3 regions of the Exiguobacterium sp. s183 genome follow, and region 1 is predicted to be linked to each of the others. Evidence: riboswitches for the same ligand, from Rfam matches in the RefSeq annotation. Region 1 holds a riboswitch; each other region holds the start of a gene.
What was found. Region 1 has a riboswitch for S-adenosylmethionine ahead of metK (methionine adenosyltransferase). Riboswitches for the same ligand answer to the same signal wherever they lie in the genome.
Positions count from the first base shown of each region.

Region 2: linked by a shared signal. The riboswitch ahead of msrA (peptide-methionine (S)-S-oxide reductase MsrA) and the one ahead of metK (methionine adenosyltransferase) in region 1 are both predicted to bind S-adenosylmethionine.
Region 3: linked by a shared signal. The riboswitch ahead of KNP62_RS07585 (2,3-diketo-5-methylthiopentyl-1-phosphate enolase) and the one ahead of metK (methionine adenosyltransferase) in region 1 are both predicted to bind S-adenosylmethionine.

Region 1 is NZ_JACSKN010000001.1:50,521-53,802, reverse strand. It holds gene KNP62_RS00265 (hypothetical protein) at 1-82, shown strand, start outside; gene metK (methionine adenosyltransferase) at 125-1,333, opposite strand; SAM riboswitch class I at 1,466-1,585, opposite strand; gene pckA (phosphoenolpyruvate carboxykinase (ATP)) at 1,908-3,282, shown strand, end outside.
Region 2 is NZ_JACSKN010000001.1:431,377-434,658, forward strand. It holds gene KNP62_RS02225 (DM13 domain-containing protein) at 735-1,256, opposite strand; gene msrA (peptide-methionine (S)-S-oxide reductase MsrA) at 1,358-1,882, opposite strand; SAM riboswitch class I at 1,950-2,049, opposite strand; gene KNP62_RS02235 (hypothetical protein) at 2,094-2,255, opposite strand; gene KNP62_RS02240 (amidase family protein) at 2,369-3,282, shown strand, end outside.
Region 3 is NZ_JACSKN010000002.1:415,131-418,412, forward strand. It holds gene mtnA (S-methyl-5-thioribose-1-phosphate isomerase) at 1-63, opposite strand, end outside; gene mtnK (S-methyl-5-thioribose kinase) at 60-1,211, opposite strand; SAM riboswitch class I at 1,294-1,396, opposite strand; SAM riboswitch class I at 1,602-1,703, shown strand; gene KNP62_RS07585 (2,3-diketo-5-methylthiopentyl-1-phosphate enolase) at 1,773-2,927, shown strand; gene KNP62_RS07590 (2-hydroxy-3-keto-5-methylthiopentenyl-1-phosphate phosphatase) at 2,924-3,282, shown strand, end outside.

The DNA of each region.
Region 1 (3,282 bases):
GAAGGATACCGCGCTTGGACAAGAAAACACTTCAACTGATTCGTCATCGAATGATCATAAACAGACACCTCCAACGACTTGAACCTAAAAAACGACCTTTCCGCGGAAAGGTCGTTTTTGTTGATTACGCGAAACGCTTCGCGCCTTCTTCAAGAACTGCTGCTTTATCTGTTTGCTCCCATGGGAGTTCGATATCTGTACGACCGAAGTGACCGTAAGCTGCTGTTTGTTTGTAGATTGGACGGCGAAGGTCAAGCATCTTGATGATGCCTGCTGGACGGAGGTCGAAGTTCTCACGAACGAGTTCAACGAGCTCTGTTTCGCTCAATTTACCAGTGCCGAACGTATCGACAGCGATTGATACTGGATGTGCTACCCCAATCGCGTAAGCGAGTTGAACTTCTGCTTTATCCGCAAGTCCTGCTGCAACGATGTTTTTCGCTACATAACGAGCTGCGTATGCTGCTGAACGGTCAACTTTTGTAGGATCTTTACCAGAGAATGCGCCACCGCCGTGACGTGCGTATCCACCGTACGTATCGACGATGATTTTACGTCCTGTAAGACCTGCATCTCCTTGTGGTCCACCGATTACGAAGCGACCAGTCGGGTTGATGAAGTATTTTGTTTCAGCATCGATGAGTTCAGCCGGGATGACTGCTTCGATGACATACTTTTTCAAGTCTTCTTGAATTTGCTCGAGCGTGATCTCTTCTGCGTGTTGTGTCGAGATGACGATTGTATCGATGCGAACAGGGTTGTTGTCCTCATCGTACTCAACCGTTACTTGCGTCTTACCATCCGGACGGAGGTATTCAAGCGTACCGTTCTTACGAACTTCAGCAAGACGACGTGATAATTTGTGCGCCAATGAGATCGGGAGCGGCATGAGTTCAGGTGTCTCGTTTGTCGCGTATCCGAACATGAGACCTTGGTCCCCAGCACCGATTGCATCGAGTTCCTCTTCAGTCATCTGACCTTCACGTGCTTCGAGAGCTTGGTCAACACCTTGCGCGATGTCTACTGATTGCTCGTCAATCGACGTCAAGACTGCACATGTTTCTGCATCGAAACCATATTTCGCACGTGTGTATCCGATTTCACGGATTGTTTCACGGACAACTTTCGGGATATCCACGTAAGTTGACGTTGTGATTTCACCAGCTACGAGTACAAGACCCGTTGTGACAGACGTTTCTGCCGCAACACGGGCATTCGGGTCTTCCGCTAAAATGGCATCCAAAATCGAGTCAGAGATCTGATCACAAATTTTATCTGGATGTCCTTCAGTAACCGACTCTGAAGTAAAAAGTCGACGGTTCAATTTTGACATTCAAAAAACCTCCTATAATAAGGGTGATATGTGGACGGTACTCGTTCCCCTTACGCGTTGCTTTGGGACGGTAATGAAAAAAACCTCCCCCGATGACATACATGGGGAAAGGTTGAATCGTTCTTCCTTACCCTCTTATCGTTCGAAGCTAATGGCTTCGCTTCAGGATAGCACCTTTTCCGCACAAGACTTCATGTCGGACGGTTGCTGGGCTTCGTAGGGCCTTGTTCCCTCCACCGCTCAGAATAAGAGTATCCGTTACGAAAACCATCATATAAATGACGCTCGATTATGTCAAGGGAATCGAACGAATTCGTTAAAGTTTTCACTGACTTGCAAAACATTTCTGTTTGTGAATCGTCAAACATTTTTTTAATTCGTTTCTGTTTTTAAACACCTTGTGATAAGAGAATGTGATAAACTGTCTTTGTAAGAAAGCGCTTACTCAGAGAGAAGAAACGCTTGTGTTTAATTAGTGTGTCACATATAATTAAAAATGTCATACTGATTAATCGTAATCGCGGAAGTATGCGGATTTCATCCACATCTATTTAGGGGAAAGGTGGGATTCAGGATGGCGACAACGCTCCTGAAAATCGAAGAATTAATTAATGGTGCCGACATGAAACGGAACTTGACGGTTCCAGAACTGGTGGAAGAAGCCATCCAAAATGGGGAAGGTGTACTGACAAAAGACGGGGCTTTATCTGTCAGCACCGGTGCTTTTACCGGACGGTCACCGAAAGACAAATTCGTCGTCCAAGATGAAGTCAGCAACAACCTTGTCGATTGGGGAAAAGTGAACCAACCGATCGCGGAAGAGAAGTTTTCAGCACTTCTCGACAAAGTACTGAACCATTTAGAAAAGAAAGACAAACTTTATTACCTCGAAGCGTCTGCTGGTGCCGATGAGCACTATACGTTACCGGTCCGTGCCATTACGGAATATGCATGGCATAGTCTATTCGCAAAACAACTGTTTTTACGCGAATGGCCAACGAAAGGTGCGTTCGACCCGTTCACTGTAATTTATGCACCGAGTTATAAAGCCGACCCTGCAGTGGATGGCACGAACTCAGAGACGTTCATTCTCGTTTCATTCGCTAAGCGCACCATTCTGATCGGGGGAACAGAGTACGGTGGCGAAATTAAAAAATCAATCTTCTCCGTCATGAATTTCTTGTTACCTGAACAAAACGTCTTATCGATGCACTGTTCGGCAAACGTCAACGATGCAAATGAAACGGCACTCTTCTTCGGATTGTCGGGAACTGGGAAGACGACACTTTCAGCTGATCCACAGCGCCACTTAATCGGAGACGATGAGCATGGATGGTCACCGGATGGGGTCTTCAACATTGAAGGCGGTTGCTACGCGAAGACGATTAACCTTTCGCGTGAGAACGAACCACAAATCTATGATGCAATCCGTTTCGGTTCATTGATTGAAAACGTCGTATTGAATGAAGATCGTACGCCGGACTACAAGAACATCTCCTTGACTGAAAATACGCGTGCGGCATATCCGATCGAATTCATCGACAACGCGATGCTCCCATCACGTGCCGGTCATCCAAATACGATCGTCTTCTTGACGGCCGATGCGTATGGTGTCTTGCCACCGATCAGCAAACTGACGAAAGAACAGGCGATGTATCACTTCTTGTCTGGTTATACGTCTAAGCTTGCTGGTACAGAGCGTGGTGTCACAGAACCACAAGCAACGTTCTCGACTTGCTTCGGTTCACCGTTCCTTCCGCTCGCTCCAGAGCGTTATGCGGATATGCTCGGTAAATTGATTGAAGAGCACGATGTAGATGTCTACCTCGTCAATACGGGCTGGACAGGTGGAGCATACGGCGAAGGTTCACGTATGAAACTCGCCTATACGCGTGCGATGGTCAATGCCGCCGTCAACGGCCAGCTCCGTGATGTGGAGACGATGAAAC
Region 2 (3,282 bases), 380 kb from region 1:
CATTTATCACAAAAAAGATAAAAGCACTAAACACTCCCATTACAGTTGCAAAATTAATGGTTCCTTCTGTAAATACTGACAAATCGAATATAAGGCCGTAAGGGAAAACGAAAAAGGCACCAAACATCAAGTGCATCAAAAATGAAGTTATTTTTTTGATTTTGAATGTCATACGTTGACTTAGAAACTCCGAAAAAATAGAGGTCATTATTCCATAAGTGAAAATAATAGGTGAGGCATAAAACACATACATAAAAACATTCTGAAAATAAGTAAAATCTTCAAACACAGGCATGAAGACTGGAAGAGAAAAACTCAGAACAATTGAAGATAAACAGGCTACCATCAATTTTGGAACAATCATTTTCTTCTCCATACGAAAGAAATGGCAAACGCAGTAAAGCCTCCGATTACAACAATATAGAATATCGAGTAGAAAACAAACTCGCCGATATCTTCAAGACTCTTAAACGTGTTCTCTACAATCATTGGTTCAGATAAAATCCCAATCGTCACGATCGGCAGAAAAAGAATCCAAAACCGTTTCCAAAAATATGAGCTGTATGACGTCGATTGATGTGAAGTCAAATAAAAACCCTCCTTATAAAAAGTTCCATACTTTACCATATTGTAACACGTGAATTGCATGAATAAATAGATAGAACTGATAGAAATAATTTTTCTAATACAAAAAAACAGCGAGGACGTCAAACGTCCAGGCTGTTTGATATCAGTTATTCATTCGACGCGCTCAATTCACCCGTCCCGAACGTCGCACTAAAAGCACGGCACCAGATCACTACGGTGCTATATTCTGACAGATCGACATCTGCCGGAACTAAATAGTTTTGGTTTCCTGTATTCCCTTTAAGTGCTCCAAGTCGAATCCCTTCGGACGTCTCTTGTCCTGGCTTCGTCAAATAGACAAATAAATCAGGTCCGTTCGTCGTTTCAAACTCTTCAAATCGGAGATACGTCCCGTCTTCTGCCTCGACGGAGCGAATCGTGCCCGTCGTCTCATAATTTTTCTCCCCGTCCATGAACACACCCGCTACTTCGGTTTGACTCGGTTGTGGTTCCGGTGTCTCAGTTGTCTCTTCCTCTGTTTCTTCTTCTGAAGCAGGCGTCTCAACAGCTGTCGGTGGTAGTCCTTCATCGACTGTCTCTGTCAAGAAAAGCGGTGAGATGAGCCACCAGGCGACGGCGATTACGGCTACGCCGATCACACTGATGATGAGTTTCGTACTTGTTTTCATGTATGAGTCCTCCTTTTCGGATGTATGAACCATTAATAGCCTTTTCCCGATTATTGGGCTTATAAAAAGACGCGGATGCTAAAATCCGCGTCTGATGACCGTTATACGGTTTCGGTCCAGTTCTCTTCGATGAACGTGTCCCGTCCTGAGATGGCCCGGTCTTCTTTATAGTGTTTTGGATTCTTTTTGTGGTAATCCTGGTGATACTCTTCCGCTTCGAAGAATGTCGTCGCCGGAGTGATTTTTGTGACAATCGGTGCCGTGAAACGACCACTTGCTGCTAATACGTCTCGACTCGCCTCAGCCGCGATTCGTTGTTTCTCCGTGTGATAGAAGATGGCTGGGGCATACTGAGGCCCACGGTCTTGGAACTGCCCACCGTCATCGGTCGGGTCTGTCTGGATCCAATAGAGTTCTAGGAGACGTTCATATGAGAACAGAGATGGATCATACGTGATTTGAACGACCTCTAAATGACCAGTCGTTCCCGTTTTAACTTCTTCATACGTCGGATTGTCGATCTGTCCGCCCATATAGCCGGATACGATTCCTTCTATCCCTGGTAGTTCTTCAAAAGGTGTTACCATGCACCAAAAACAGCCACCTGCAAATGTTGCTTTTTCCATCTTGTCGTTCCCTCCAAATCGTATTTCAACAAAAAAGCGCTCACGTCGGATGACATGAGCGCTCTCGTCATATCGTCCAAGGTTTCCCTTGCTGGTCGTAGCACCTTGCCTGTGGCAGGTTGCTGTGAAGTCATGGAGCCAGATCTCTCGTTCACTCTTGATATCGATATGTAGTTGGTGAGAGCATCATACCACCCTCAAAATACTTTCGTCAATGCTTCGGTTTTCGCTTCAACTGAAAAATCGTCAAGACGATGATGAATCCGATCAACCCGATCGAAATGAACGGACCATACGGCACATTTTCTCCGTATAACTGCAAGAAAAATAGACCGAATACGGCGAGCAACACGAATACGTAGGAGCGCGTCATAGGAACCTCCTGTTTTTTCTTAAGTGTAACAAGAACACATAGACTTGGCGATACGAAAAGGAAATCAGGCATAGAGCACGAATAAAGTGGGAGAGATAAAGGAGGAATGTAGGATGGAACAAATCCAATTACATGAGCTGACGATTGAACGTGCACATCGTGGGTATAAAGAAGGACAATTCACGGCACGAGACGTGACCGCGTATTACCTTGGAAGGATTGCTGCATATAATGAGCGACTTCATGCCGTCATCCAGGTGAATCCGGACGCCCTGTTCGAGGCAGAGGCGGCAGAACGGGCCTATAAAAAAGGAGTACGCAAACCGCTCCTCGGTATCCCCGTCTTAATTAAAGACAATATCGAGACAGCCGGTCTGATGCGTACGACAGCAGGTGCCGCCGCCATGCGACATCATTTTGCAGGTCGAGATGCCGAGCTCGTAAAACGATTACGGGCTGACGGGGCAATCATTCTCGGAAAAGCGAACCTGTCCGAGTGGGCGAACTTTTTAACGGAAGATATGCCGAACGGTTGGAGTGCTGTTGGCGGACAAACGAAGAACCCTTATGGCGACCAATTAGATGTCGGGGGATCGAGTTCTGGATCGGCTTCGGCGGTTGCGGCGAACCTGACACTCCTTGCCGTCGGATCTGAGACGAGCGGCTCGATTGTACACCCGAGTGTGCATAATAGTATCGTCGGAATCAAGCCGACCGTCGGCTTGATTAGTCGTTCAGGAATCATTCCGATCTCACGTTCTCAAGATACGGCTGGACCGATGGCGCGTACCCTCCGTGATGCGGTCGTTGCCTTACAGACAATGTGTGGTGAAGATTCGACTGATCCTGCGACATGGGAAACTCCAATCGGACCGCCTTATGTGACATGTCTCGATGTCCGTCAAGCCGTCGGTATGCGTGTCGGATTTATCAAGCCAACTATTTCAGACGAAGAAGTCGATTTGTATGAACAGGCACTTCGATTGTTGCGTCAAGCCGAGGTTGAACTCGTCGAAATCACGTTACC
Region 3 (3,282 bases), on a different contig from region 1:
TGTCTGATCTAAAATCGTCAACACCTCGGTGTCGGCATCGAAATGAATACTTTGCACACTCATACCCGCACCTCCGATAGAACCGGGATCAGCTGGTCGATGGATTGAATCTGATGACGCTGTTTGATGAGACGCGTGCCGAGTTCTAGGGCATGACGTTTCCGTTCGATACGAAGGTCGTCTGGCAATGTTTCCAAGTCAGCGACGCCCGCTAGACCGACCGTCCGACGAATCAATTCGCAGCCCGCGTAGCCGATCGCATCACTCAAAATCGATGGCAACAGTTCGTCCACGAATCCTACTGTGTTGAATGTCTCGACCGCCTGTGTGAAGCGTGTACGGAACGTTTTTTCGAACGTTTCCCAGACAGTGAGCACTTCTGTGAAGCGTTCGAACCGCTTCAACGGATGTGCATACGTCGAGAACACCAAATGGGCGATGATTTGACCGATGTCAAAACCGAATGGACCATAAAATGCAAACTCAGGATCGATGATTTTTGTTTCCTGACGCGTCGCAAAAATGCTTCCAGTATGTAAATCCCCATGTAGCAACGCTTCGTGTTTAGTCACGAACCCGACCTTCAATTTCGTCACTTCAATTTTCAAGGCGAGGTCTGACCAAAGCTGCTCCACGTCCGGACGAAGAGGCGTTTCGATTTGATTCGATTCTGCATCACGATACGGATCAGTGAAGATCAGTTTTTCTGTGATATCGCATAGCTCTGGATTGTAATACTCTTTTTCGATTTGTTTCTTGGCGAGCGGTCCTTTCGCATAGTCAGATGTCGCAAACAACGTTTCCCCGAGGAATGTACCGACGTGACGCGCCAAATTCGGATAGCTCTCTCCTTTTAGGAAACCCGTCCGGACGATTTCAAACGCTGACAAATCTTCTAAAATCGTATAGGCGAGTTCACGGTCGCTACCGAGTACATCTGGTACGAATTGTGGTACGACTTTTGAAAACTCACGGAGTGCCAGTTGTTCAATCCACGAACGGTCAAGCGTGAGCGGCCAGCTCTCTCCAACGACTTTTGCGTACGGCAACGCCTGTTTCACGATTAATGACGTTTCTCCTTGACGAATGCGAAAGACGAGATTTAAATTTCCATCTCCGATTTCCTCACATTCTGCAATCCCCTCTTCTAGTAACCCCAACTGTCGAACGTGTTCGACGACACTTTGTTCTGTAAACGCCTCATAAGCCATGATGATTTTCCCCTTTCTTGAATCTATGCATGAAAAAAGCCCCTTTCTCCGCGAGAAAGAGGCACACCCAAATTGGTTGTTCCTCTCATCTTTCAGACATATGTCTGGTGGATGTAGCACCGTGCCAAATGGTCGGTTGCTGCGGCGTCTTAGGGCCAATTCCCTCTGCCAACTCGCGATAAGAGTAAATGATGTAATTGTGTTTGACGTGTTGAGACGAATATTACGGACTAGGCACGCTAGTTGTCAATCCTCTATTTTCGGTCGACTCCCTATTTTTGACACGCATATATAGAAACATTATTTTCAAACTTTTTTTCTCAAAAAAAGGAATTGACGAGTGAGCGATTCTATGTAAAAATTCAATTAAATTTCACAACTTCACAACTATTCTTATCAAGAGCAGACGGAGGGACAAGCCCGATGATGTCGCAGCAACCGACCAGAAATGGCACGGTGCTAATTCTTGCAGCTATCGCTGAGAGATAAGAGTTCATTGTTTTCGAATGACCTCTTGCCAAGCCAAGAGGTCATTTTTGTTTGACCTGAAAGGAGGAACTTATGGGAATCATCGCTACTTATGAAATCAAACATACCGATCACGTCGAGCACGTGGCTGAAAAAATCGCACATGAGCTGACCGTCGGCACATGGACCGAATTGAACCATCTCGAGCAGCATCAACTACAGGCATTCCGCGGTGAGGTCATCGATACCTCCCAACAGGAAACGACGAGTCGCTTCTCGATTCGTTACCCGCTACATAATGTGACGCCGGACTTTTCGTCCATTCTGACGACGACATTCGGAAAGCTGTCGCTCGACCCAAGCGTCCAACTTGTCGACCTAACGCTCCCAAACGAGCTCGCATCGGACTTTCCGGGTGCCGCATTCGGAGTCGAAGGTGTCCGCGACATCCTTCGAGTATACGACCGACCGCTCGCCATGAGCATCTTCAAAGGCGTCATCGGGCGTGACCTTGATTTTTTGGCGACACAACTTCGTGACCAGTTTACAGGTGGCATCGATCTTGTGAAAGACGATGAGATTTTATATGACAATCCGCTCACCCCATCGCTCGAACGGGCTCGGATTGGAGCATCGATCATTCAAGAACACCAAGAACTAACGGGTCGTTCCGTTCTATACGCCGTCACGTTGAGCGGACCCGTTTTCACCTTACGCGACCAGGCGAAACGTTTGATTGAGGCAGGCGCGACCGCACTTTTGTTCAACGTGTATACGTACGGGCTCGACGCGTTACGGGAACTCGCTAAAGATCCCGAGATTCACGTCCCGATTTTGGCACATCCCGCTTTTGCAGGAGCGTTGACCGGATCGATTCGTCATTCCCTCCTTTTCGGGAAACTGATTCGACTCGCCGGGGCGGACTTGACGCTTTTCCCGTCACCATATGGTTCACTGTCGACACCGAAAGACGAAGCAGAACAGATTCAAACTTACGCGACAGAACCTCATTGGACGAAACCGATTCTGACGGTCCCTTCTGCCGGAATTCACCCAGGACTCGTCCCGGATTTGATTCGTGACTTCGGAACGGATGTCGTCATCAATGCCGGCGGTGGGATTCATGGGCATCCCGACGGTGCGGCTGCCGGAGCGAGGGCATTCCGCCAAGCAATTGACCAGGCAATCGGTAAGATGAGCGAGACCGATGCGTTATCGACCGCGTTGGATGCGTGGGGTACGCGATGAGTACGCACGTCATCTGTGATTTCGACGGCACCATCACGGAAGAAGATAACATCATCGCGTTGATGCGACGCTTCGCCCCACCTGAATGGGTCGAACTCAAAGAAGGTGTTTTGAACCAAACGCTCTCCATTCGAGAAGGCGTCGGTCAAATGTTCAGCCTGCTCCCGAGTCATCAGCAAGCTTTGTATCATGACTTTCTGCAGTCAACCATCACGCTTCGGCCAGGGTTCATCAAGTTTTTACAAGAGACACAGTCACTTGGCTTTCGATTTGATGTCGTCAGTGGCGGTATGGACTTTTTCGTCCATCCGATTCTAGAAGGTCATGTGGCACCGGAACACATCTACTGCAATCA